Regions from separate parts of the Brevibacterium otitidis genome, predicted to be linked through region 2. Evidence: riboswitches for the same ligand, from Rfam matches in the RefSeq annotation. Region 2 holds a riboswitch; each other region holds the start of a gene.
The links. A riboswitch is a leader RNA that binds a small molecule or an ion and turns the genes downstream of it on or off. The one in region 2 is predicted to bind thiamine pyrophosphate.

Region 1: linked by a shared signal. The riboswitch ahead of thiC (phosphomethylpyrimidine synthase ThiC) and the one ahead of ACFFN1_RS16075 (ECF transporter S component) in region 2 are both predicted to bind thiamine pyrophosphate.
Region 3: linked by a shared signal. The riboswitch ahead of ACFFN1_RS01165 (TenA family protein) and the one ahead of ACFFN1_RS16075 (ECF transporter S component) in region 2 are both predicted to bind thiamine pyrophosphate.
Region 4: linked by a shared signal. The riboswitch ahead of thiM (hydroxyethylthiazole kinase) and the one ahead of ACFFN1_RS16075 (ECF transporter S component) in region 2 are both predicted to bind thiamine pyrophosphate.

Annotation. Positions count from the first base shown of each region.
Region 1 is NZ_JBHMAU010000032.1:29,645-33,561, reverse strand. It holds gene ACFFN1_RS04305 (GyrI-like domain-containing protein) at 1-210, shown strand, start outside; gene thiC (phosphomethylpyrimidine synthase ThiC) at 135-1,967, opposite strand; TPP riboswitch at 1,964-2,071, opposite strand; gene chrA (chromate efflux transporter) at 2,150-3,400, shown strand; gene lysX (bifunctional lysylphosphatidylglycerol synthetase/lysine--tRNA ligase LysX) at 3,458-3,917, opposite strand, start outside.
Region 2 is NZ_JBHMAU010000132.1:38,709-42,625, forward strand. It holds gene ACFFN1_RS16060 (MmgE/PrpD family protein) at 1-773, opposite strand, end outside; gene ACFFN1_RS16065 (hypothetical protein) at 1,045-1,986, opposite strand; gene ACFFN1_RS16070 (DUF4916 domain-containing protein) at 2,087-2,626, shown strand; TPP riboswitch at 2,627-2,732, shown strand; gene ACFFN1_RS16075 (ECF transporter S component) at 2,762-3,403, shown strand; gene ACFFN1_RS16080 (ABC transporter ATP-binding protein) at 3,403-3,917, shown strand, end outside.
Region 3 is NZ_JBHMAU010000014.1:16,810-20,726, reverse strand. It holds gene adh (aldehyde dehydrogenase) at 1-32, shown strand, start outside; gene ACFFN1_RS01180 (DUF779 domain-containing protein) at 107-565, shown strand; gene ACFFN1_RS01175 (L,D-transpeptidase) at 850-2,487, opposite strand; RNA gene ffs (signal recognition particle sRNA small type) at 2,843-2,938, opposite strand; TPP riboswitch at 3,022-3,127, shown strand; gene ACFFN1_RS01165 (TenA family protein) at 3,116-3,820, shown strand; gene ACFFN1_RS01160 (peptidoglycan recognition protein family protein) at 3,865-3,917, opposite strand, start outside.
Region 4 is NZ_JBHMAU010000015.1:11,628-15,544, reverse strand. It holds gene thiD (bifunctional hydroxymethylpyrimidine kinase/phosphomethylpyrimidine kinase) at 1-875, opposite strand, end outside; gene thiE (thiamine phosphate synthase) at 879-1,640, opposite strand; gene thiM (hydroxyethylthiazole kinase) at 1,637-2,500, opposite strand; TPP riboswitch at 2,488-2,584, opposite strand; gene ACFFN1_RS01270 (family 16 glycosylhydrolase) at 2,708-3,917, opposite strand, start outside.

The DNA of each region.
Region 1 (3,917 bases), on a different contig from region 2:
GTGCTGGCCGAACTGCATGAGTCGGTGATACCGGCCGCCGGGATGAAAACCCGGCGGCCGGCACCACGAGATCTACCTATCGGACTTCCGGCGCACGGCACCGCAGCACCGCCGGACCATCCTGCGCCAGCCGGTCAGCTGATCCTCGTCTCCACCGCCTCGGGCGCGGTGTCGGCAGCAGGCGGTCCGAAGGTCGGTTCGGGCAGGTAGACCTGCCCGCCGCGGGCAAGGAACTCCTGAGCCTTGGCCTGCATGCCGGCGATTGCTGCCTGCGCCTCGGCGCTTCCATAGGTGTCGCGGATGTCCTGGGAGATGCGCATCGAGCAGAACTTCGGCCCGCACATCGAACAGAAATGGGCAGTCTTGGCCGGTTCAGCCGGCAGCGTCTCGTCGTGGAACGCCTCAGCGGTCTCCGGATCGAGACCGAGGGCGAACTGGTCACGCCACCGGAACTCGAAGCGGGCCTTCGACAGGGCGTCATCGCGCTCATGCGCACCAGGGTGGCCCTTGGCCAGGTCGGCGGCGTGGGCGGCGATCTTGTAGGTGATGACACCGGTTTTGACGTCATCGCGGTTCGGCAGGCCCAGATGTTCCTTCGGGGTGACATAGCACAGCATCGCGGTGCCGTAGCGGGCGATCTCCGTCGCCCCGATCGCCGAGGTGATGTGATCATAACCAGGCGCGATGTCGGTCACGAGCGGGCCGAGGGTGTAGAAGGGCGCACCGTGGCACAGCTCCTGCTGACGCTCGACGTTCTCACGGATCCTGTGCAGCGGAATGTGGCCAGGTCCTTCGACCATGACCTGCACGTCGTGCTCCCACGCCCGCTGGGTCAGCTCAGCCAGCGTGTCGAGCTCAGCGAACTGCGCGGCATCGTTGGCATCGGCGATCGAACCCGGGCGCAGGCCATCGCCTAAGGAGAAGGCGACGTCGTACTGGGCGAAGATCTCGCACAGCTCATCGAAGTGGGTGTAGAGGAAGTTCTCCTCGTGATGCGCCAGGCACCATCCGGCCATGATCGATCCGCCGCGCGAGACGATCCCGGTGACCCGTTCGGCGGTCAGCGGCACGTAGCGCAGCAGCACACCGGCATGGACGGTCATGTAGTCGACGCCCTGTTCGCACTGTTCGATGACGGTGTCGCGGTAGATCTCCCACGTCAGCTTCTCCGCCTCACCATCGACCTTCTCCAGAGCTTGGTAGATCGGCACGGTGCCGATCGGGATGGGGGAGTTGCGCAGGATCCATTCGCGGGTGGTGTGGATGTCGTTGCCCGTCGAAAGATCCATGAGCGTATCGGCGCCCCACTTGGCCGCCCAGTTGAGCTTGGCGACCTCCTCGCTGATCGAGCTGGTGACAGCGGAGTTGCCGATGTTGGCGTTGATCTTGACGAGGAACTTCCGCCCGATGATCATGGGCTCGGACTCCGGGTGGTTGATGTTGGCCGGGATGATCGCCCGGCCGGCGGCGACTTCGCTTCTGACGAGTTCGACGTCGCATTGTTCGCGCAGTGCGACGAAGCGCATCTCGGGGGTGATGACACCGGTGCGTGCGTAGTGCATCTGCGTCACCCGCTTGCCGGGCTTGGCCCGCCGAGGTGTGGGCACCCGGCCCTGCCACTGCTGGGAGGGCCGGCCGCGGCGGACTGCCGCCCGGCCGTCATCGGCGAGCTTCCTGCCGCGGCCCGTGTGCTCTTCGGAGTCCCCACGGGCGGCGATCCACTCCGCACGCCACGGTGCCAGTCCCTCCTCGGGCACGCTGCCGGGTCCCATCGTCCGGTAGACCTGGACCGGGGGATTGGCCCGTTGGCCGGGCGAGTCGTCGAGGTGGATCTCAGTGACGGGCACGCGGATGCCGTGCGCAGCATCCTCAACCCACCCGAGGCGGTGCTTGTGGTGCTGCTCGGAGCGCGGCTGGTCAGCAGCGGTCTCGGAGGCGTGCGTGTTCTCAGGGGGGAATGCAGACAACGATGTCCCTCACTTCCTACGTCGGTATTAACCGAATCAGGTTCAGCGGTCCCGGACGCCGTGTCCGGTCTCAGCCTCACTGTGAGGCTCCCGCGTGGTCAGCTCAATCTATATCACATCTGATCAGAGAGGTGGAGCCGTCGTTCGCCTCCTGTTCACCTGTCTGTCGTTGAATGGCAGGCATGCTGCCTTCCGCCTCCTCGCCTGAGCGCCCGCCTGCCGCTGCACCCGCCAGCCGCGGCTCCGTTGCCGAGGTGTTCTGGATCTTCCTGCGGCTGGGGCTCACCTCCTTCGGCGGTCCGGTCGCCCACCTCGGGTACTTCCGTGAGGCCTTCGTCGAGCGCCGCAGCTGGCTCAGCGACCGCGCTTATGCCGATCTCGTCGCGCTGTGCCAGTTCCTGCCGGGCCCGGCCTCCAGCCAGGTCGGTATGGCGCTGGGCCTCAAGCGCGCCCGCTTCGCCGGCATGCTCGCCGCCTGGGTCGCGTTCACCCTGCCCTCGGCGCTTGCGCTGGCGGCCTTCGGCTTCGGCATCCATGCCCTCGGCGACCTCGGCGACGCCGGCTGGCTCACCGGACTCAAGGTCGCAGCCGTTGCCGTCGTCGCGCATGCGGTGCTCGGCATGGCGCGCTCGCTGACTCCCGACGCACCGCGGGCGAGCATCGCGGTCGCCGCCCTGGCCATCGCCCTGCTGGTGCCCACCGCATGGGCGCAGGTCGCTGCGATCGTGCTCGCCGGCATCATCGGGTTGGTGTGGCTGCGTCCGGCCGTGCCCGAGGCGGCAGACGCCTCAGACGGGCAGGGGCACCTGTTCCGGGTGCGTGTGCCGATGCCGGCGGCCGCCGGCAGCCTCATCCTCTTCGCCGTCCTGCTCATCGGGCTGCCAGTCATCGCGCGGCTCACCGGCAGCGATGCGCTGCAGCTGGCCGATGTGTTCTACCGTGCCGGCGCGCTCGTGTTCGGCGGCGGGCACGTCGTGCTGCCGCTGCTGCAGGCCGAGCTCGTGCCCACCGGGATCGTCTCGAACGACGCCTTCCTCGCCGGGTACGGTGCCGCCCAGGCAGTGCCCGGCCCGCTGTTCACCTTCGCCGCCTACCTCGGCACGGTGAGCACCACCTCGGCTACGGGAGCGGTGGGCGCGGCGATCGCGCTGGGCGCGGTATTCCTGCCGGCAGCGCTGCTCGTCATCGGCACCCTGCCGCTGTGGCAGAGGCTTGCCGCGCACCGGCTGGCTCGCCGGGCGCTGAGCGGCGTCAACGCCGGCGTGGTCGGGATCCTCGCTGCCGCGCTGTACCAGCCGGTCTTCACCACCGGCATCACCTCTGCGCTGACACTCGTCATCGGAGCTGCCGCCTTCGTCGCGCTGAGCGCGTGGAAGGCTCCGGCCTGGGCCGTTGTCATCGCCGCCGGACTGCTCGGCGTCTTCGTCCTCTGAACCGCCGGGCGCAGTGGGGGCTGAACCGCCGGGCTCCTCGGGGCTGCAGCGCCGGGCTCAGCGGCGGGGACGCACGAACGGGAAAGTCAGCACCTCTCGGATCGTGGTGTTCGTCATGAGCATGACGAGCCGATCCATGCCGATTCCGAGCCCGCCTGCCGGCGGCATCCCCGCCTCGAGCGCGGCGAGGAAGTCCTCATCGACCTCCATCGCCTCGGCGTCGCCGTGGGCGGCCTTCCACGACTGCTCGGTCAGCCGGCGCCGCTGCTCGATCGGATCGGCCAGCTCGGAGTAGGCGGTGCCGACCTCCATGCCGTTGATGACGAGATCCCAGCGCTCGACCAGTCCCGGTTTCGACCGGTGCGGGCCGGTCAGCGGCGAGGTCTCGGCGGGGAAATCGCAGTAGAAGGTCGGCGTGACGGTCTCCGCCTCGACGAGCTCGCCATAGAGCTCCTCGATGATCGCACCGGGCCCCATCGTCTGCGTCAGGGCGATGCCGTGATCGCGGGCGAGCTCC
Region 2 (3,917 bases):
GAGAGGATCCAGGCGATGAAGCCGTCTTCGCCTTCGTAGATGGGGCTCGGCGCACCTTCGCCGCGCATCGCACGGTCGACGGCCTCGACAGCCATCTTGCCGGCGAATGCCGGCGCGTGGGCCTTCCACGAGGAGATCTCGCCCTTGCGGGACTGGCGGGTGGCGGTGGTGACGTGCAGCGCCTGCTGCACAGCCTGGAAGGTCACCTCGGTGGGCAGGTGCAGCATCGCACCGATGCCGGCTGCCGCCGAGGGGCCGAGGTGGGCGACGTGGTCGATCTTGTGCTCGTGCAGGCAGATGCCCTTGACGAGGTCGACCTGGATCTCGTAGCCGGTGGCGATGCCGTTGACGAGGTCCTTGCCGTCGACGCCGAGGTGCTGGGCGACCGCGAGGATCGCCGGGATGTTGTCACCGGGGTGCGAATAGTCCTTGGCGAGGAAGGTGTCGTGGAAGTCGAGTTCGCGCACGGCCACGCCGTTGGCCCAGGCAGCCCATTCCGGGGAGACGGTGTCGTCGAGCGGCTGGCCGAAGACGGTGGCGCCCGGGGCGGCCTTGTGCGGCAGCGCCTGCTCGCGTGCGTGGGTCGGGGCGGCGCGGCGGACCGAGGCGGCGGCGACGGCGGCGTTGTCGATGATGCGGTTGATGACCATGTCCGTCACATCGGCGTCGACGGCGACGGGATCGGATGCGACTTCTGCGATCTTCCAGGCCAGCTGATCTTCGCGGGGGAGGTCTTCCGAGCTCTTATAGGTGCGGACTTCATGGTTGATCATGGAGATTCTCCTTGTCTCGACGTCTGCCGTCGATGGGTCGTCGACGCTGACCGTCAGTGCCCGAGCGTCTCACGGGCTGCATTCAACTGTATGAGCGGCACGGGCTGAGCACCACGCCACACTTTATCTTGATATCAAGATAAAACATGAGCAGGGGCAGCACAAACGCCGTACGTTCTCTAGGATGCCACGCGCACATGTGGCCTCGCTCACCGGGTCCCGTCCCAGCTGCGCGGCCAGCCCGCTGGCCTGCGCTAATGCCCCTGTTCGCTCAGTCCTCTGCCGGCTGCCCGGTGCCCTGGATGGTCGAGACGAGGGTGATGAGCGACAGCCGGGCTCCCGGATGCGCCCGGAGCTTGCCGTCGCCGGCATCGGTGAGCACGCCGCCGGAGCGCCAGTCGCCGAGGATCCGCAGCAGGGTCTCAGACGTGCCGGCGAGCACGGCATGGGCGAAGCTCTCCCCGGAGATCGTCTCCGGGGCGTAGCCGAGGAGCCGGAAGAACTCGGCGGTGTGGGCCTTGAGCCGCTCGTCGGTCTCGAGCACAGCGTGGATCTGCTCGGATTCGGGCAGGCTCACCCGCCCGCCGGCACCGAGGTACATCGCCAGGGTCGAGAACAGCGGGATATCGAGGTCACCGGCACCGGTGACCTGGGTGTTGACCTGCTGCCAGTGGTTCGCCGCGGCGAGCGCCCACACGCTGAGCCAGCGGGCGAGCGCCCCAGCCTGCTCGTCACTGAGCTCGATCGCACGGCCGGCAGCCACCGCCTCGGCGACGGGGCCGAACAGTTCAGGCAGACCAACCGTCACCGACTCAGGCCCGGCCTGTTCGAACATGCCGGTCAGCAGCAGCGTCGCCCAGGCCCGCTCGGTCAGCGGCAGCTCAGCCAGCGTCTTGGCGCCACCGGCCTCTTCGAGTCCGGCGAGTTCGGCGACAGCGGCGAGCTCCTCACCGCTCAGCTCGCCGGTCTCGGCGGCCGGGCGCTGCGCGTTCGGACCGGAGGCGACCCAGTGCCAGATCCGCAGCGCGGCGGCCACGACCGACACCTCGGCGATCTGGGCGGCGTCGACGGCCTGGGATTCGGGCTGGTCGATCTGATCCTCGGCGTCCAGGAGGCCGAAGAGGGTCATGGCGATCGGGTGGTAGTGGGCGTTGATCTCGTCGGCGAGATGCTGATCCTGACCGGTGTGCTGCTCGTTCATGTCATCGCTCATGCCCCGAACCTATCGCAGCCCCGGTGGTTCACGCCTCCCGCTCCTGGGGACATGCGCCTGGAGTCTGGCCTGACCAGAGCCCGTGTGGAACCATGGGACTATGACACGCACCGCTTTGGCTTTCGATGAGAACTGGCTCGAACCCGATGAGCTGGCCCGGCTGCGCAGACGCCTGCCGATGGCCTACATCAATGCGGTGCCGGTGCTGCTCGACGACCACGGTGTGCCGGAGAAGGTCGGGCTGCTGTTGCGCACCGGCGATGACGGCTCGCTCGTGCGCGAGGTGATCGGCGGGCGGGTGCGCTTCCACGAGACCCTGCGCGATGCGCTCATGCGCCATGCCGAGAAGGACCTCGGGCCGCTGGCGTTTCCGTCGCTGCCGAGCTCGCTCAACCCGTTCCACGTCGCCGAGTACTTCCCGACCGAGGGCGCCTCCAAGCTTCACGATCCGCGCCAGCATGCGATCGCCCTGTGCTACATCCTGCCGGTGCAGGGTGAGTGCACACCGCGCCAGGATGCGCTCAGCCTCGACTGGCTCACTCCTGACGAAGCACTGCGCGAGGACATCGTGGCGGAGATGAACCACGGACAGGAGCACATCGTCAAAGCCGCCCTGGCGTACATGGGTCTGCTACCGTAGACGCGACGACAGGGGAGCGCTCACGAGGAGCGCTGAGAGTGCACAGTTGCAGACCCTCGAACCTGACGCGGTTCATACCGCCGGAGGAAGTCGAGTCTCTTCACCCCTCCTTGCCTGATTGAAGGAGGATTTGCGATGTCTGACGTCCAGACCCGCCACACCGATTCCGAACCCAACCCCACTCCGGCCGGCGTGCCGGCCACGATGCGCTGGAGGGTCGTCGACATCGTCGTCGCCTCGGTGCTCGCCGTCGCGATCGGCATCGTGTTCTGGGCCTGGTCGAACTCCTGGGAGACGATCAGCGCCCCGTTCCAGGCCCTCTACCCGCCCACCAAGGGCCTGCTGACCGGCGTGTGGGTGCTCGGCGGAGTGCTCGGCGGGCTCATCATCCGCAAGCCCGGCGCGGCACTGTACGTCGAGGTCCTCGCGGCGATCGTCTCGGCGGTGCCGGGCAACTACTTCGGGCTCATGGTCATCGTCACCGGGCTCATCCAGGGCTTCGGCGCTGAGATCATCTTCGCCGCACTGCGCTACCGCCGCTACACCTTCATCGCCACGCTGCTCGCCGGCCTGGGTGCCGGGCTGTCGCTGGCGATCGGCGAGAACATCCTCTACAACGCTGCGTGGACGTTTGAGCACAAGGCGCTCTACACCGTCTTCGCCGGCATCTCCGGCGTGGTCCTGGCCGGCCTCGTGTCGTGGTTCGCACTCAAGGCGATCGCCCGCACCGGTGCGTTGGGCGCCTTCGCCTCCGGACGCAGCGCGCGAGAAGTCTGATGGCAGCCGCGACCCGCGGCGTCGACGTCCTGGCCCGCGGTTTCGGCTGGCGGCACTCCGGCCGCAAGCGCGCCGCCGTCAGCGACATCGACCTGCGCATCGAGGCCGGTGAGCGCGTCCTGCTGCTCGGCTCCTCGGGCGCCGGGAAGTCGACGCTGCTGCATGCGATCGCAGGAGTCCTGCCGGCCGAATCCGGGTACCGGACCGGCGAGCTGCTCGTCGACGGCCGCCCACCGGATCCCACCTCGGGCACCACTGGGCTCGTCCTGCAGGACCCGGACGCGCAGGTGGTGCTCGCCCGGCTCGGCGACGATGTGTGCTTCGGCATGGAGAACACCGGCGTCGACCCGGCCGCGATGCCCGCCCGCGCCCGCAAGGCGCTGGCCACCGTCGGCCTCGACCTGCCGTGGGACCATCCGACCTCAGCACTGTCCGGCGGGCAGAAGCAGCGTCTCGCCCTGGCCGGCGTGCTCGCCATGGCGCCTGGCCTCATGGTCCTCGACGAGCCGACGGC
Region 3 (3,917 bases), on a different contig from region 2:
GCTACTCGCCTGACGCACTGGGCTTCTTCTGATCGGCTGTGATCGGCAGCCGGAACCACCCACACCACCAGATGCAGTGCGCACGAGCGCACGGAGAAGAGGAATGATGTCTGAGGACACCGCGCTCGCCGAAGGAGCAGCCGCCGCGGCAGCCGACCCGGCGGTTCTCGACTCCGCGCCGACGCTGGAAGGGGAGACCCGCTCGCGGGTCGCCCTGACCGAGGCGGCCGTCGAGCTGCTCCAGCAGCTCATCGACCAGCACGGCGACCTGATGTTCCATCAGTCCGGCGGCTGCTGCGACGGTTCGACGCCGATGTGCTTCCCGGTCGGGGAGTTCCTCACATCCGACGCCGATGTGCTGCTGGGTCGGTTCGAGATTCCACGACCGGGCGGCACCACCTCGGAGCTGGAGTTCTGGATGTCGGCCGAGCAGTTCAACTACTGGAAGCACACCCACCTGACCGTGGATGTGGTGCCGGGCCGGGGCGCCGGCTTCAGCGTCGAAACCCCGACCGGCAAGCGGTTCCTCATCCGCTCGACCCTCATGGACGTCGACGAGAGCTGAGAACCGCGGCTGCCGAGCCGCGGCTGCTGAGCCGCGGCTGCTGAGCCGCACTTGGCGGGGCAGCAGCCGCGCCCGGCGGACAACAGCACCCCACGCCGGCACGGATCACAGCACCCGGCACACAACAGGGCCCAGGAGGACATCCTCCTGGGCCCTGTTCATCCGCGCAGCCGCGCACCTGATGTTATGCAACCGCACGAGCCGTCACACAGCGAGCCTCAATCCAGCAGAGACCACATCCAACAGAGACCACATCTAGCAAGACCACATCCAGCAGAGACCGCTCAGTCGAGTGCGGAGAGCTCCTTCCAGTCCTCCCAGTCGTAGACCCAGTCGGAGACGTCGGAGGCATCCGTCGACAGCGAGACCGAGGATCCCTGCACGATGACCGGGTCGCCGTAGATCGCGGTGTCGTAGTACTCCTTGGCGCGTTCATTCGTGAGGTTGATGCAGCCGTGGGAGACGTTCGCCGAGCCCTGCGAGCCGGCCGACCACGGCGCACCGTGGATGAATTCGCCGTTGTTGTGGATGCGCACCGCCCAGCGCACCGGGGTCGAATAGCCCCAGCGCTCCGAGGTCATCGTGTAGTTCGCCGCCTTCGACATGACGATGTGCGTGCCGTTGTACGACGGGGAGCGCGGAGCGCCGAGCGAAGCCGGGAAGTCCATGACCGTCTCGTCACCGCGGGTCACCACCATCCGGTGCGTCTTGGCATCGGCGGTCGTCGTCTGCTCGCGGCCGATCGAGAAGTCCAGCGAGACGTCCTTCTCGCCGAAGCGGGTGTCGGAGAACGGCACGTCCTCAAGCGCCATCTGCACCTTGACCTTGGAGTGCTCCGGCCAGAACTCCTTGGGCCGGTAGTGCACGCGCGAGATCCCGTCGGTGTCGTAGAGCCAGCCCCACGAGCCTTCGACGTCGATCTCCTTGCCGTCCTCGTCGGTGACCTCGACGGAGAGCCGGTGCTCGATCTCATCGCGGTGCGACTCCGGCACAGTGGCACCGATGTTCACGATGATCGGGGCGGCCACGCCGACCTCCTGATCGTCGCCGATGACGGTGAACACCCGCGCCGAACGGCCCTGCGGTTCGGTCGTCGTGATGGTGCCCGAGGCCTCGTGCTCGCCGCCGTCGGGCGCGATCGTCTTCGCCGTCCACTCGTAGGTGGCGCTGCCCGCCAGACCGTAGTCGGAGACCCACCGCGTGCCCTGCGGCTCGGCGGATCCGGAGGAGTCGTCGCCCTCATCGGAGGCATCGTCGTCGTCAGCTTCGTCGGTGGCGTCGTCAGCCGCGTCGCCTTCAGCCGCGTCGCCGTCAGTCGCGTCGCCGTCAGTCGCGTCGCCGTCAGTCGCGTCGCCTTCTGCCGCGTCGCCGGCGTCTTCGGTGCTGTCGGCGGTGCTGCCGCCGGCCTGTGCTTCGGCGTCCGCGCCCGAGGTGGCCGGCGCCTCGTCGGATTCCGTTTCCTCGGCATCGGGGTCGCCTGTCTCTGCGTCCCCGGCATCAGAGTCGCCATCGGTGCCGTCACCATTGTCGTCGCCGCTGTCGGCATCGGAACCGTCATCGAAGGTGCCGGCGACGGTGACCTCGGGGTGATCGGCATCGGTGACGGTCACCTCGGCGAACTCGCCACCGGTGACGGTGAGGGCGAAATGACCCGTCGGCGAGATCTCAAGATCGGTGCCCGAGGCGCTGGCGGCATCCCCGCCGGCAGCGGCATCGGTCGCGTCATCGGAGCCCTCGTCGGCGGCCGCGTCGTCAGCGTCGGGATCCTCGACAGCCGAGACTGACACCTCGGGAGCGGGATCCGGGGCCTGGCTGGGCGTCTCCGCGGACCCGCGCTCCGTCTCGGTGGGGGAGCTGCAGGCAGCGAGAGTGGCTGACAGCGCAATGGCGAAGCCGACGGCGAGGGGATGACGACGAAGCACGGTTGAACCTTTCTCATTCCAGCTGCCTGCGGCCTCCATCGGCGGCAGGTGATCGTGATCTGCGGACCTGCGAGCGCGGACACGAATCAGAAGGACAGCTCAAATATAGGGCGCACGATATAACAGCTAGAGCACAAACGGGCCAGCCGATCCGCGTCATCTCGGGGAATGTAGGCGGTGACCAGCGCTAACAACTGTTAGCGATGTTGCGCAATTGTGATAGCGGTTCTTCGGCAGGCGGCCGCGCGGCGCGCGGATCGGCGCGCACAAGCCGAAATCGCGGGTTCGGAGAGCTGTCACCGAGCCCCTGCCGAGGCAGCGGTTGAGCCCCCGCATGGGGGAAAGACAGAGGGGAAAGAAGGACTCCCCGCGCACCCGCCAGAGCTCGCTTACCCTTGCTGCCTTCCGGCCCTGGGGGAGTTCACAAGATGACGCCGCACGGGGAGCCGCATAACAGTCTAGTCCAGGCGGCGAACCGAACCAAAAACGCCGGAGCCGGCCACCGCCTCGGGCGCGGGAGATGGGCTACAGTGAGGGTGTTGACAGGGGAGCGCCCGAGGTGGGCGCTGAGAGTGCAGATGCAGACCCTACGAACCTGATCCGGGTGATACCGGCGGAGGGAGATCACATGACATCGACGAATCCTATTCAGACGACGCTCACCGTCGCCCCCGACTCACCAGTCGGCCGGCTGCGGCTCGGACGCTCTGCCGCGCAGTGGGATGCTGCGGTCGGTCACCGCTTCGTGGACGAACTGTTCGCCGGCAGCATCGACGACGGCGTGCTGGCTGGCTACCTCGTGCAGGACTACCAGTTCTTCGACGCCTTCCTCTCGATGCTCGGCGGCTGCGTGGCCCATGCCGACCGGCTGGAGTCCAAGCTGCGCTTCGCCGCCCAGCTGGGCATGCTCGCCGCCGATGAGGACGGCTACTTCCAGCAGGCCTTCACGCAGCTGGGCGTGCCTGAGGAGCAGTGGCGGGACCCGGAGCTCTCGCGCGCGGCTGCCGGCTTCCAGTCCGAGATGTACGACGCGGTCGCGCAGGCTGAGTATGCCGATCTGCTCGTGATGCTTGTCATCGCCGAGTGGCTCTACCTCGACTGGGGTGAGCGCGATGCCGAGCTGCCAGAGCGCTATGTGCACTCCGAGTGGATCGAGCTGCACCGCGGTGAGGCCTTCGCCTCGTGGTGCCAGTTCCTCGTCGATGAGCTCAACCGCGTGTGGCCGGCCGCCGAGGCCGCCGGGCGAGCCGCGGAGCTCACCGCCCGCTGGGAGCGTGCCGTAGCGCTGGAGCTCGACTTCTTCGACGTCACCTACGAAGGCCACGCGGACTGACGAGCCGTGTGACCGCGGCCGGCTCCTCCGAACCTGTGCGCCGCTCAGGCGCTGCGGTCGGCGGCTCCAGGCTGCAGACCGCTGTCCGCCTCCTCCT
Region 4 (3,917 bases), on a different contig from region 2:
ACCGGGCCGTGGGCGCCTTCCGGTTCGCGGCTGAGCTGCCAGTCGGCGGCTGAGGCGAGCGCGCGGGCGAGGTAGTCGAGGGAGCGTTCGACCGCTGCGGTCACCATCGCGGCGCGTGCCGCACCCGAGATGTCGGTCGCCGCACCCGAGGTGCCGGTCGCCTCGGCGTGGAGGGCGTGGGCCATCTCCGCGGTGATCGCTGCCGAGAGCGTGCAGCCGGTGCCGTGTGTATTGGGGGTGCGGATGCGCGGATGGGAGAATTCCGCGTTCGTCCCATCGGCCACGGCGAGGACGTCGATGACCTCGTCATCAGCGCCGTGGCCGCCCTTGAGCAGCACGGCCCGGGCGCCGCGCTCGAGGAGCCGGCCGGCCTGGTCGCGCATCTGCTCGATGCTTTCGGCTTCGGGCTCGGATTCACCGAGCAGCAGTGCCGCTTCGGGCAGATTCGGGGTGATGAGGTCCGCGCGCGGCATGAGCTGGCTGCGCACAGAATCGACCGCATCGTCGTTGAGCAGCCGGTGCCCGGAGGCCGCGACCATGACGGGGTCGACGACGAGATAGCCGAGGTCGCGCTCATCGACGGCGCGGCAGACGAGTTCGACGAGGCTGCGAGTGGAGAGCATGCCGGTCTTCGTCGCATCGACGGGCAGATCGTCGAGCACGCTGGCGAGCTGAGCGGTGACGAAGGCGTCGTCGATGCCGTAGACCTCGCTGACCCCGTGGGTGTTCTGTGCGACGAGAGCGGTGATGGCGGTGGTGCCGTAGACGCCGCGGGCGCAGAAAGCCTTGAGGTCGGCGTGGATGCCGGCCCCACCAGATGGGTCGGTGCCAGCGATCGACAGGGCGATCGGCGGGCGCGATGCAGGAGCGGTCATCGTTCAGTGTCCTCCGTCTGCGGTGTGTGAGCCGGTGTCCTTCTCGGTCTCAGCCCGACCCTCGGCGTCGGGCAGCCGACCGGTGAGGAACACGGCCTTGATCGCAGCAGCGGCCGCGCGCGGGTCGGCGGCCTTGCAGATGGCGGAGACGACGCAGATGCCGGCGACGCCGGTGCCGTGCATCTTGGCAGCACCGGCCAGGTCGATGCCGCCGATGCCGAACACCGGCAGGCCGGCCTCACCGACGAGTGCGCCGATCTTCTCGGGCCCGAGGACGTCGCGGGCGTTCTTCTTCGTCGTCGTCGGGAATGCCAGGCCGACGCCGAGGAGGTCGACGGCGCCGGCCTCGCGGGCGGCGACGAACTCGTCAGGCGTGGTGGCCGAGAGCCCGAGCAGGGCCTCCTGGCCGATGCGCTGGCGGGCTTCGGCGATCGAGGTGTCGTCCTGGCCGATGTGCAGATGCACGAGGTGGCCTTCACGGTTCAGCTTCTCGACGACAGCGACGCGGTCGTTGACGAACACCGGCACGGTGTTCTCCAGCTGCTCCCGCGCCAGGGTCGCATCAAGGGTGCGCAGCACCTCGCAGGTCAGGTCGTACATCTCCGCGTCGGTGATGTCCTTGTCCCGGATCTGGACCATCCCTGCCCCGCCGGCGACCGCCTCGGCGACGGTGTCGGCCACCGAGCGGCCGACCGCGGCGCACTGGGCGGAGTCAGTGATGAAGTACAGGGCGGTGTCGATGCCGGCGAGGCGATCGTGGCTCATGCGGCGACCTCCACGGTGTCGTAGCTGACGCCGACGGCGGCGATGTCAGCGGCGGTGACGGAATGCAGGGCGTCGAGGAACTCGACGGCGAAGCTGCCAGGCCCGCGGCTCGTGCCGGCCGCGCGGGTGCCGGCGGCCGCATAGTGGGCGTGGGCGGCGACGACAGCGGCGAACGGGTCGGCCGGCAGGGCGCCGAGGTAGGCGGCGACGACACCGCCGAGCGAGCAGCCGGTGCCGACGACGAGCGGCATGTAGTCCGAACCGCCGGAAACCCGGGCGATGCGCACCTGCTCGCCGGCGTGGACGATCGCGTCGACCTCTCCGGAGACGGCGACGACGGAGCCGAGGGCGTGGGAGAGCTGGATCGCAGCCTCGAGGACAGCTTCGACCTCGTCGGTGGAGTCGACGCCGCGGGCGCCGGCGCCGGTGCCTGCTAAGGCTGCGATCTCGGAGGCGTTGCCGCGGATGGCGGTCGGCTGCCAGGTCAGGGCCTGCTTGATGCGGGTGGTGCGGTAGTCGATGACGCCGTAGGAGACGGGGTCGAGGACCCACGGCGTGCCGGTCTCACGGGCGGCGGTGATGGCGGCGTCGGCGGCGAGGAAGTTGTGTGAGCTGGCGGTGCCGAAGTTGATGAGCAGGCCGTCGGAGATGCGGGCGAACTGGGCGGCGTCGGCCTCATGGTTGATCATCGCCGGTGAGGCGCCGATCGCCAGCAGAGCATTGGCGCTCAGCGTCTGCACGACAGTGTTCGTGATGCACTGGACGAGCGGATTCGACTCCCGCACCGCGGTGGCAGCCGCTGCGAGATCGGGTATCGAGGCCCCCGTCTGTGCGGGGGCAGATGGGTGCTGCTGTGTCATGACAATCCCTTCGCCAGCATGATCCAGATCAGGTTCGATGGGTATGTTCTCAGCCCGGCCTGCCGGGCACCCCATGTCTGTCCGCCACTCTAACAGTCCTGGCTGATGACGCCAGTTTGCGCTGGAATGTGACGGTGCAGCAGTGGACCGCGACGGCCGCCTCGGGCACGGGGTGTGCTGGAGGCGGCCGGGAGGCGCGGGAGGTGATCAGAAGCGTTTGACGGTGATGCCCCTGCCGGACTTCCATGTCACGCGTCCGTGCTGGAAGTTCTGGTAGACGCTGCCGTCCTTGTTGCGGATCTCCCCGCTGGTCGGGTAGCCGAGCCAGCCGTTCTCCCACTTCTGGGAGGCCCAGTACTTCTGGATCGCGCCCTTCGTCGGGTGCGCTCCGGACTTGCGCGACCAGTGGATCTGGCCGTGTTCGAATACCTGGTAGGCACCGCCGTCGCGGCGCAAGCGCCGCTCATCGCTGCGCGGCAGGCCGAGCCAGCCATCCGCACCCTTGAGGTTGTGATAGGTCGACCTGATGGTCCCCTTCACGCCATGCGCACCGGTCTTGGCAGACCAGTAGACGGTGCCGCCCTGGAAGTTCTGGCGGACGCTGCCATCCTTATTGCGGATCTCACCGCCGATCGGATATCCGAGCCAGCCGTTCTCCCACTTCTGCGAGGCCCAGTACTTCTGGATCGCCCCCTTCGTCGGGTGGGCCCCTGTTGCCCGCGACCAGTGGATCTGGCCGCCTTCGAAGGTCTGTGAGGCACCACCGTGGGCGAGTTTTCGTTCCTCGCCGCGTGGGAGGCCGAGCCAGCCGTCCGCACCCTTCTCACGGTCGTAGGTCGACTTGATGCCGCCCTTGACGCCATGCGCTCCCGTTGTGCGCGACCAGTAGACGACCCCCTTCTCGAACTTCTGCATCCGCGCACCGTCGGGCCCGGCGTCTTCCTCGCCGGATAGAGGGGCTCCGAGCCACTTGTTGTTCTTCCAGTAGCTGCCGATCGCGCCACCGGGGTAGATGTCGTCAAGCTGCTTCATGCGGAAGTAGTCGACACGATCGACGCGAGCCGGGAACGGCTTCGAGTCGTCGACCGGGCGCACCCACGTGTAGTCATCGGGGAAGACGACCGAGTCGATGATCGCCTTGAACGGATAGTCCATGAGCGCACGGCGGAAGTCGTCGTCACTCAGGCCGACGGTCTCCCCTCGAGTCTCTGGAGTCTGGCCACGGCTGGAGGGCACGAGTTGATCGTTGAAGTAGTACCGGACCGCGTCGCCGTCCCAGGTCATGCGGTAGGTGTTCCACACTCCGGCGATCTGGCCGTCGAGCTGGTGGGCGTCGCGTTTGGTTCCGGCGCCGCGGCCGTTGGTGTTGACGCACGTGACGTGCGTCGTGTTCGTCGTATGGGCGTGCTGACTCAGC